2 regions of the Arthrobacter saudimassiliensis genome follow, and region 1 is predicted to be linked to the other one. Evidence: predicted binding sites of a transcription regulator. Region 1 holds the regulator's gene; the other holds the start of a gene.
The links. Region 1 encodes LexA, which represses DNA repair genes until DNA is damaged. Its sites were predicted from a motif close to TCGAACANNTGTTCGA; they were not measured.
Positions count from the first base shown of each region.

Region 2: ruvA (Holliday junction branch migration protein RuvA) is a predicted target of LexA. The motif match lies at 1,979-1,994, and genes of this name have one in related genera.

Region 1 is NZ_JBNHFX010000003.1:38,309-43,782, reverse strand. Features, by position in the region: gene hflX (GTPase HflX) at 1-165, shown strand, start outside; gene AC5RV6_RS11440 (ATP-dependent DNA helicase) at 215-2,197, shown strand; gene lexA (transcriptional repressor LexA) at 2,331-3,089, opposite strand; gene AC5RV6_RS11430 (LysM peptidoglycan-binding domain-containing protein) at 3,430-3,810, shown strand; gene AC5RV6_RS11425 (histidinol-phosphate transaminase) at 3,959-5,095, shown strand; gene hisB (imidazoleglycerol-phosphate dehydratase HisB) at 5,133-5,474, shown strand, end outside.
Region 2 is NZ_JBNHFX010000002.1:596,639-602,112, reverse strand. Features, by position in the region: gene pdxT (pyridoxal 5'-phosphate synthase glutaminase subunit PdxT) at 1-525, shown strand, start outside; gene AC5RV6_RS09935 (YebC/PmpR family DNA-binding transcriptional regulator) at 529-1,284, shown strand; gene ruvC (crossover junction endodeoxyribonuclease RuvC) at 1,289-1,906, shown strand; gene ruvA (Holliday junction branch migration protein RuvA) at 2,016-2,648, shown strand; gene ruvB (Holliday junction branch migration DNA helicase RuvB) at 2,648-3,754, shown strand; gene yajC (preprotein translocase subunit YajC) at 3,984-4,421, shown strand; gene secD (protein translocase subunit SecD) at 4,511-5,474, shown strand, end outside.

The DNA of each region.
Region 1 (5,474 bases):
CTGGAGCTGCTGGTTCCCTACGACCGCGGCGACGTGGTGTCCCGGCTGCACAGCCAGGACACCGAGATCCTGTCCATGGACCACGTCGAAGAGGGCACCCGGCTCCGCGTCATGGTTCGGGAAGGACTGGCTCCTGAACTGGAGCCCTTCACCACCCGTGGCTAAGCAGCGCCCCGAGAAGGTCCTCGCGCTGCTCGACGCCGCCGTCCGGGCGATGGGCGGGCAGAACCGCGAAGGCCAGCACCAGATGGCACGGCAGGTGGCGGATGCAATTGAGTCCCGCCGCCACCTGCTGGTCCAGGCCGGCACCGGCACCGGCAAGTCGCTGGCGTACCTGGTGCCGCTGGTGGCCCACGCCGTGGAAAGCGAGAAACCGGCGCTGGTCTCCACGGCCACGCTCGCGCTGCAGGCGCAGATCGTCGGCCGTGACCTGCCGCGCCTGCTGGAGGCCCTCGAGCCGGAGCTGCCCCGCCCGGTCGACGTCGCGCTGCTGAAGGGCCGCAGCAACTACGTCTGCCTGCACAAGACCGGCGGCGGCTTTCCCGACGAAGACGACCCGGGCGCGCTGTTCGTGCTGGGGGAGGAGAACGCCGTCGGGCACCCCGCCCCCGGCACCGGCCCGGTGAGTGCCCTGGGCCGCGACGTGCAGCGCCTGCACGAATGGGTCGAGGAGACCGAGACCGGGGACCGCGACGAGCTGGTGCCCGGCGTCAGCGACCGGGCGTGGCGGCAGGTGTCCGTCACCTCCATGGAGTGCCTGGGCGCCCAGAAATGCCCGATGGCCGCCGAGTGCTTCAGCGAACGGGCCCGCGCCAAGGCGGCGGAAGCCGACCTGGTCATCACCAACCACGCCCTGCTGGCCATCGCGGCCTTCGAGGGCCTGGCGGTGCTGCCGGATTACGACGTGGTGGTCATCGACGAGGCGCATGAGCTCGCCGACCGGGTGACCGGAGCGGTCACCGGCCAGCTCTCCGGCGGCACCATCAGCTCCGCCGTGACCGCGGCGCGCAAGCACACCAACGCCAGCGTGCAGGAACTCGCCGACGCCGGCCGCGCCTTCGACGGCGCCATCGAAGGCATCGCCTCCGGGCTGCTGCCTTCGGGGCTGAACGAAGACCAGCTGCTTGCCGTCGGGCGTGTCCGTGAGGCGTGCCGTGTCGCGCTGTCCGATTCGAAGCCGGACGGGCAGGACAACGCCGACGGGGGCCGGCAGATGGCCCGCTCCCGGCTGATGGCGATCCTTGAGCTGTGCGAACGGCTGGAGTCCGCGCCCGAATCCGGAGAGGTTGTCTGGGCCTCGCGCAGCAGCACCTTCTCGCCGTCCGGCGGCTACCAGCCGCCCGACGACGACGCGCCGGCGACGCTGAACATCGCCCCGCTGTCCGTGGCCGGAAAGCTGCGGGAAAACCTGTTCGACGGGCACACCGTGGTGCTGACCAGCGCCACGCTGGCCATCGGTGCGGAGTTCGGTCCGGTGGCCGGAGCGCTCGGCCTGCAGGGCCCGGGAGCGCCCGCCTGGGAGGGCGCCGACGTCGGCAGCCCCTTTGACTATCCGCGGCAGGGGATGCTGTACATCGCCAAGGACCTGCCCAAGCCGGAGCGGGGGACCTCCGAGGCCCAGCTCGATGAGCTGGCCGAGCTGATCGCCGCTTCGGACGGCGCTGCGCTGGGCCTGTTCTCCTCACGGCGGGCGGCCGAAGAGGCCGCCGAGGCGATGCGGAAACGGCTGGACGTACCGATCCTGTGCCAGGGCGAGTCCTCAATGGCCTCGCTCGTGAAGCAGTTTGCCGAGGACGAGCGGACCTGCCTGTTCGGCACCATGGGACTGTGGCAGGGCGTCGACGTCCCGGGCCCGTCCTGCCGCTTGGTGGTCCTGGACCGGATTCCGTTCCCGCGCCCGGACGACCCGCTGATGACGGCCCGCAGCCGGGCCGTGGCCCGCGCGGGAGGCAACGGCTTCATGAGCGTGTCCGCCACGCACGCCGCGGTGCGTCTGGCCCAGGGGGCGGGCCGGCTGATCCGGGCGGCCGAAGACCAGGGCGTGGTGGCGGTGCTGGACTCGCGGCTGGCCACGGCGCGGTACGGAGGCTTCCTGCGTTCGGCGCTGCCGCCGTTCTGGCCGACCGCGGACCGGGCCGTCGTGCTTAAGGCGCTCCAGCGCCTCGCCGCCGCGTCGAAGGCCGGCAGCGGGGCCTGACGCCCGCGCAGGGGATGTGGGCGCACGCCCGCGGGCCCGGCGCTTCCCCCGGCCCGTCCGTACACGCAAACGCCCCCGACCGCGGCGCCGAAGCCGGCGCCAGGGTCGAGGGCGGAGCGGGAGGAGCGGGTGCCTAGAGCGACCGCATCACGGAGACAACCTTGCCCATGATCGTGGCGTGGTCGCCCGGAATCGGCTCGTAGCGGGTGTTCTGCGGCAGCAGCCAGGTGTGGCCTTCGCGCTGGCGGAAGGTTTTCACCGTGGCTTCGTCATCGAGCAGCGCGGCCACGATGTCGCCGTTCTCCGCGGTCGGCTGGCGGCGGACCACCACCCAGTCGCCGTCGCAGATGGCGGCGTCGACCATGGAGTCGCCGGAGACCCGCAGCATGAACAGCTCACCGTGGCCCACCAGCTGGCGGGGCAGCGGAACCATGTCCTCAACCTGCTGGTCCGCGAGGATCGGACCGCCGGCGGCAATGCGGCCGACCAGCGGGACCATGGCGGTATCCAGCGCGGTGTCCGTCCGCAGCGGGGTGACGTTGCCCGCCTCCGCCGCGCCGCCGGACGGTGCGGGGGCTGCCGCCGGGGCGGCCGGGGCTGAAGGCTCGGCGTCCCGAAGCATCAGCGGTGTGAGGATCTCCATGGCCCGGGGCCGTTTGGGGTCACGCCGGATGTAGCCGAGCTTTTCCAGCTGGCCGAGCTGGTGGGTCACGCTCGAGAGGCTGGCCAGCCCCACGGTGTCACCGATCTCGCGCATGGACGGCGGGTAGCCGTTGCTGCTGACGGACCGCTGGATGGTCTCCAGGATCCTCTGCTGGCGGGGAGTCAGGCCCTTGGCCGGGCGCCCGGAGGTGGAGGCATCGGTGCCTCCGCTTACAGTCCTGCGTGCCACGGCGCTTCCCTTCAGGCCGGCGGCCGGTGCATCCGGCCGCGTTTTTCGTGCGTACGGACGGCGGTGCCGCCCGGGCTCCCGGCGGTTTTGTCAGAGGCGGGTGATGGACTCGCTTCTGTCAGCTTCCGGTGCTGCTCACAACGCTAGGGGAGCAGCCCCCTGTTTTCAAACATTTGTTCGAGCGAGTCTCGACAACGTTCGTAGACAGGTGCTAGAAAGGATCCAGCTGATCGAACAAAGATTCGAAAGAAGCTGCTCTTAATCCGAGCGGACTTTCGAAACAAGCTTCGAAACCGCACCGCCCGAGCCTGATGGGCCCCGCGGTTCGGAAAGGAAAACCATGTCACTCGCACTTCAGCCCGGCCTGTCCGCCGCGTCCGCCACCCCGTCCTCCGCTTCGGGTCCCGCGTCCCCGCTGCGCCTCACCCGCCGCGGCCGCCTGGTCCTGGTGGGCCTGCCGCTCATGCTGGTCACCGCAGCCCTGATCTTCCTGGCCGCCTTCTTCACCGCCCCCGCGATCGCCGGCAGCGAGACACAGGATCCGGCCGCCCACACGCTGCAGGTCAGCGTGGAAACCGGTGAGTCGCTGTGGGGGCTGGCGGACCGATACGTCCCGGACCGTGACCCGCGCGCCGTCGTCGCCGACATCATGGAGCTGAACAACCTGCAGGAAGCCACCATCCCGGCCGGCGCGCAGCTTTACGTCCCGGTCTCGCGCTGAGCGGCCGGACCACCGCCTGCACCTGCCCCTGTACCTGCCGCTGCTTCTGCCCCCGGGGCCTGCGGCGCGTGAGCCGCTGCAGCCGCAGGGCCGTAACCCCCCGCCCCGGGATTCTCCCCAGCAGTGCCTGCGGACTTAAGCTGGACGGGTGACTGAACAGCTGGACAAACTCAACCGCCTTCCGCTCCGCGACGATCTCCGCGGCCTTTCGCCCTACGGCGCTCCGCAGCTGGAAGTACCCGTCCTGCTGAACGTCAATGAGAACACCCACGGCCTGCCCGCACATGTGCGCGACGCCATCGTGGCCGCCGTCTCCGAAGCAGCGGTGGGCCTCAACCGGTACCCCGACCGCGAGTTCACCGAACTGCGGGACCGCCTGGCCGCTTATCTGGGCCACGGACTGAGCCGCGACAACATCTGGGCGGCGAACGGCTCCAACGAGGTCCTGCAGCAGATCCTCCAGGCCTTCGGCGGACCGGGCCGGACCGCCATGAGCTTCCCGCCCACGTATTCCATGTACCCGCTGCTGGCCAGCGGCACCGGCACCACCTACCTGTCCGGGAAGCGCACCGAAGACTTCACCCTCTCCGCCGAGTCGGCGGCCGGGCAGGTCCGTGACGCCGCGCCGAACATTGTCTTCCTCTGTTCGCCGAACAACCCGACCGGCACGGCGCTGGGCCTGGACGTCGTCGAAGCCGTCTACGAGGCGGGCCGGGCAAGCAACGCCATCGTGATCGTCGACGAGGCCTACGCGGAGTTCTCCCACACGGGCACGCCCAGCGCGCTGGAACTGCTGCCCGGGCGCGAACGGCTGATCGTCTCGCGCACCATGAGCAAGGCCTTCGCCCTCGCCGGCGCCCGCATCGGCTACCTGGCCGCAGCGCCGGAAATCACCGACGCGCTGCGCCTGGTCCGCCTGCCCTACCACCTCTCGGCCCTGACCCAGGCCACCGCCAACGCCGCCCTCGCCCATGCAGATGCGCTGCTGGCCAACGTCGAGGACATCAAGGGACAGCGCGACCGCATCGTCGACGAACTGACGGCGCTGGGGCTCACGCCCGCCCCGTCCGACTCCAACTTCGTCTTCTTCGGCGGCCTGGCCGAGCCGCACCGCATCTGGCAGGGACTGCTGGAGGCCGGAGTGCTGATCCGCGACGTCGGCATTCCCGGCCACCTGCGCGTCACCGCCGGAACCGAAGCGGAAACCACCGCCTTCCTCGACGCCCTGCGTGCCCTGCTTGCCCAGGACGACGCCGGCCGGTCCGGCGTCCGCGCCGCGCACTAGACTGGTTCTCAGCCCCTACCGACTTCGAAGGACTTTCATGACCGTGGAGACCACCACCGGACGCACCGCCCGGCTCGAACGCAGCACCAGCGAGTCGTCGGTCGTCGTGGAGCTGGACCTGGACGGCACCGGCCGCTCCAACATCAGCACGTCCGTGCCGTTCTACGACCACATGCTCACGGCACTGGCCAAGCACTCCCTGATCGACCTCACGGTCCAGGCCACCGGGGACACCCACATCGACGTCCACCACACCGTTGAGGACGTCGCCATCACCCTGGGCGAGGCCCTGCGCCGGGCGCTCGGCACCAAGGCCGGCATCCGCCGCTTCGGCGAGGCCACCGTCCCACTCGACGAGGCGCTGGCGAACGCCGTCGTC
Region 2 (5,474 bases), on a different contig from region 1:
CTCGAAGGAATCGTGCTGCCCGGCGGAGAATCGACCACCATCGGCAAGCTGCTCGGAATCTTCGGCCTCCTGGAGCCGCTGCGGGAGGCACTTGCGGCGGGACTGCCCGCCTACGGCTCCTGCGCCGGAATGATCCTGCTGGCGGACCGGCTTACCGATCCGGCGACCGACCTGTCCGGCAACCCGCAGCCCACCCTCGGCGGCCTGGACATCCTGGTCCGCCGCAATGCCTTCGGCCGGCAGCGGGAGTCCTTTGAAGCGGACCTGCACTTTAAAGGGATCGCCGATCTGCCCTCATCTGCGGGCCTGGCGCGGCCGGACACCCTGCGGGCAGTGTTCATCCGCGCCCCGCTCGTGGAGAAAACCGGTGCCGACGTGCAGGTCCTCGCCGAAGTTCCCGGACCGGTCGCTAGAATTGTGGCAGTGCGTTCGGGACAGCTGCTGGCCACCTCGTTCCACCCGGAGGTGACGGGCGAGCGGCGGGTCCACGAACTTTTTATATCGATGATCAGAGGAGAAGCGTAGAGCATGTCGGGCCACTCCAAATGGGCAACCACCAAGCACAAGAAGGCCGTGATCGATGCGAAGCGCGCCAAGGCGTTCGCCAAGCTGATCAAGAACATCGAAGTTGCCGCCCGCGCCGGCGGCGCCGACATGGCCGGCAACCCGGCCCTGGAACTGGCCGTACAGAAGGCCAAGAAGACTTCGGTGCCCAACGACAACATCGACCGCGCCATCAAGCGCGGCGCCGGGCTGACCGGCGAAGTCGTTGACTACTCCGAAATCATCTATGAAGCGCGCGGACCGCAGGGCTCCGCCCTCCTGATCGAGTGCCTCACCGACAACAAGAACCGCGCCGCCTCCGAGGTGCGCCTGGCCATCACCCGCAACGGCGGCACCGTGGCGGACCCGGGCTCCGTCTCCTACATGTTCTCCCGCAAAGGTGTGGTGAACCTGCCCAAGAACGGGCTCACCGAAGATGACCTGCTGATGGCTGTGCTCGACGCCGGCGCCGACGAGGTCAAGGAATCCGGAGACAGCTTCGAGATCATCTCCGAGCCGCAGGATCTGCGGGCCGTCGTGGCCGCGCTTGAGGAAGCCGGCATCGAGTACGAGACCGACGAAGCCGAGTTCGTACCCTCCATGCACGTGGAGCTGGACGCCGACGCCGCCCGGAAGTTCCTGAAGCTCGCCGACGCCCTCGAGGACCTCGACGACGTGCAGAACGTCTACTCGAACGCCGACATCTCGCCCGAGGTCCTGGCCCAGCTCGAGGACGACTGACCCCGTGCGGGTCCTGGGCGTTGATCCGGGCCTGACGCGGTGCGGGCTCGGCGTCGTCGACGTCGAGCCCAGCCGCCGCGCCCACCTGGTCGCGGTGGGCGTGGTGGGTACCGACTCCGCGACTGCCCTGGACGGGCGGCTGCTGACCATCGCCACCTCGATCGATGCCTGGCTCGATGAACACGCCCCGGACGTGCTGGCCGTGGAGCGGGTGTTCAGCCACACCAACGTCAGCACCGTGATGGGCACCGCCCAGGCCAGCGGCATCGTTATTGCGGCCGCCGCCCGCCGGGGCATCCCGGTGGCGCTGCACACCCCCACCGAGGTGAAGGCCGCGGTGACCGGTTCCGGCTCCGCCAACAAGGACGCCGTCGGCAAGATGGTCACCAAGATCCTGCGCCTGGCCGCGCCGCCGCGCCCGGCCGACGCCGCCGACGCCCTTGCGCTGGCCATCACGCACGCGTGGCGGCGCACGGCACTCGGACCCGGCCGTTCCACCGCGGGATCCGCCACGAAAGCCCCCGCCCGCGCCGCGGCCGGAGCGGGCGGCGGAACGGGCCTGACGGCGGCGCAGCGGCTCTGGGCCGAAGCCGAAGCCAAGGCACGGCGCACAGGTCGCTGAGCGTCCAGCCGCCGGCGAAACGCGGGCCGACGGCGTCCGGTGCGGAATCGGGGTCGGACCCAAGTAGGGTATTCGTAGCTATGTTCTATGAATCCGTTGGAGTCCTCCCATGATCAGTTCCCTTCGCGGCACCGTGGCCCACGTCGGGCTGCACGCAGCCGTCATCGAGGTGGGCGGCGTCGGCATGTCCGTCCAGGCCACGCCGCAGACCCTCAGCGGCCTGCATGTGGGCCGTGAAGCGCAGGTGTTCACGTCGCTGATCGTGCGCGAGGACTCACTGACGCTCTTCGGCTTCGCCGACGCCGAGCAGAAGGAGGTCTTCGAGACCCTGCTCGGGGTCAGCGGCGTCGGACCCCGCCTCGCCCTGGCCGTGCTGGCGGTGCACTCCCCGGAGGACGTGCGGCGGGCGGCGTCCACCGAAGACGTGAAGGCCTTCACCAAGGTCCCCGGCATCGGCCCGAAGGGTGCCCGGAAGATCCTGCTGGAACTGGCCGACAAGCTCGTTCCCCTCGACACGCCCGGCACGTCGCCGGCCGCACCGGCCTGGCAGGACCAGGTGCTGGCCGCCATGACCGGCCTCGGCTGGAACGAGAAGGACGCGACGGCGGCGATCGACGCGGCCATGGCCGAGGATCCGGAGGTCGCCGCGTCCGGGCAGGTCGCTGAAATCCTGCGCGTGACCCTGCGCCGGCTGGGCCAGGACGGCCGCCGGCCCGCGGCCCGCAGCGGGAAGGCCGGCTGATGGCGCCAGGCGCCGATCCGCTGGTCGCCGCCACCGGCGACCCCGACGACAAAGCCATCGAAGCGGCGCTGCGGCCCAAGAACCTGGACGACTTCGTCGGCCAGAAACGGGTGCGCGAGCAGCTGGCGTTGGTGCTGGAGGCCTCGAAGCTCCGCGGGCGCAGCGCGGACCACGTCCTGCTCTCCGGCCCGCCCGGGCTGGGCAAGACCACCCTCTCGATGATCATCGCAGCCGAGATGAACGCGCCGCTGCGGATCAGCTCCGGCCCCGCCATCCAGCACGCCGGTGACCTCGCCGCCATCCTGTCCTCACTGACCGAGGGCGAAGTGCTGTTCCTTGACGAGATCCACCGCATGTCCCGCCCCGCCGAGGAGATGCTCTACATGGCGATGGAGGACTTCCGGGTCGACATCGTCGTCGGCAAGGGTGCCGGTGCCACCGCCATTCCGCTGGAGCTGCCGCCCTTCACCCTGGTCGGAGCCACCACCCGCGCCGGGCTGCTGCCCGGGCCGCTGCGGGACCGGTTCGGGTTCACCGGCCACCTCGAGTTCTACTCCGCGGAGGAGCTGGAGCTGGTGCTGCGCCGCTCGGCCATGCTGATGGACATGAAGGTGAACTCGGCCGGATTCGCCGAGGTCGCCGGCCGGTCCCGCGGCACGCCGCGCATCGCCAACCGGCTGCTCCGCCGGGTCCGGGACTGGGCGCTGGTGCACGGCGTCGAGCAGATCGACTCGAGGGCGGCCTCCGCCGCGCTGGACATGTACGAGGTCGACGCCCGCGGCCTGGACCGCCTCGACCGTTCCGTGCTGCACGCGCTGGTGACCAAGTTCAACGGCGGCCCGGTCGGCCTCAGCACGCTGGCCATCGCCGTGGGGGAGGAGCCGGAAACCGTGGAAACGGTGGCCGAACCCTTCCTCGTCCGTGAGGGCCTGCTGGGCCGCACCCCGCGCGGGCGGATCGCCACGCGCGCGGCCTGGGAACACCTGGGCCTGCAGATGCCGGAAGGCGCCGCCGGCCTGGCCGCCGGAGCCTTCACCGGCGCCGCCCCGCTGCCGTTGTTTGACGACGGCGACGCCGGGACGCGGCCGGACGGGGAGCAGGGCTGATCCTGCCCGACCTGCCCGGTTCAGGAGCAGCGGGGAACAGGGCATGCCCGGGGGCCGCAGCGGATTCGCAGCAGAAAAGCCGGAAACTTAACCTCCGCCGCGTCCGTTGTCCCATAGACTGGGCACGCCCGGCCGTGTGCAGCGTGCCCGGAAGCGGTCCGTGGCCCTTGCGCCGCGGGCGTGGCCGAAGAGCCAATCATCAGCTGTCAACAAGATCGGAAATTCCTCAGTGTTCGTGAACATTCTGGCCCAGACCAACGGCGAGCAGGCCACCGGCGGCGGCCTTATCAACCTCATGCTGCCCGTGCTGCTGATCCTGCTGGTCTTCATGATGTTCCGCAAGAACAAGAAGACGCAGCAGCAGATGGCGCAGCAGCGCACCCAGATGGTCCCCGGCACCGAGGTGATGACCAACTCCGGCATCTTCGGCACCATCGTCTCCATCGACGCCGAGGAGAACAAGGCCGTCCTGGAGCTCTCGCCCGGCAACACCGCCACCGTGCACCTCCAGGCGCTGACCAAGGTCGTCACCCCGGTCGCCGAAGAGGAGCAGCCGCAGGTTCCCGACGACGCCTCCGCCCTGACCGGCGATGCCCCGGCACCTGAGCGCCCGGTCGACGTCGACCCCGCCGATCAGGCGGACCGCGACAAGAACAAAGAGAACTAGACTCTTCCGAAAGCCGCGGGCCCGGTCGGGTCCGCGGCTCCCGGCGGCCCGCCGCGGTCCGCCGGTTTCTCACGCCTGAAGGAATAACCATGTCTCGTACCGGTCCCGGATCGGCGGCGAAGAGGACACTCACCTGGCTGGGTGTCCTTTGTGCTGCGCTGGCCATGCTGCTCGGAGGTGCCTCGCTGTGGGGCGGAGCCTCCTGGACCCCCAAGCTCGCCCTTGACCTGGAGGGCGGAACGCAGATGATCCTCTCGCCCAAGGTCCAGGGCGGGGACAGCAACATCAGCGAGGAACAGCTCGACCAGGCGGTGGAGATCATCCGCCAGCGGGTCGACGGCAGCGGCGTCTCCGAGGCCGAAATCAGCACCCAGGGCAACACCTCGGGCAACCGCAACGTAGTGGTGTCCCTTCCCGGCGCCCCCGACGCCGAGACCCGAGAACTGATCCAGGCCTCGGCCTACATGGAGTTCCGCCCGGTGCTCTACGGCGGCGCGGGCATGGCCCCGGCAGCGGAAACCCCGACGCCGGATGACCAGCTTCCGCAGCCCGCGGGAGAACCCGCGGATGCCTCCGACACCAACTGGATCACCCCGGAGATCTTCCGCGAGTTCGAGGCCCTGGACTGCACCGACCCGGCGGTCCTGGAAGCAGCCACCGAACCGGCGCCGACCGACCAGCCGATGGTGGCCTGCGAGCCGGACACGATGGGCAAGTACATCCTCGGCCCCGTCGAGGTGCCCGGATCCCAGATCTCCACCGCCAGCTTCGGCATGGCCCAGGGCGGCAACGGCGCCTCCCTGAACCAGTGGGCCGTGAACATCGAGTTCAACAGCGAGGGCAGCGAGACCTTCCGCAGCGTCACCGAGCGGCTCTTCAGCCTCACCGGAGCGCAGAACCAGTTCGCGATCGTGCTGGACGGGCAGATCATCAGCGCCCCAACGGTCAACGCCGTGATCACCGACGGCAAGCCGCAGATCACCGGCAACTTCACCGAGGAAACCGCGCGCAACCTCTCCGAGCAGCTGAAGTACGGCGCGCTGCCGATCAGCT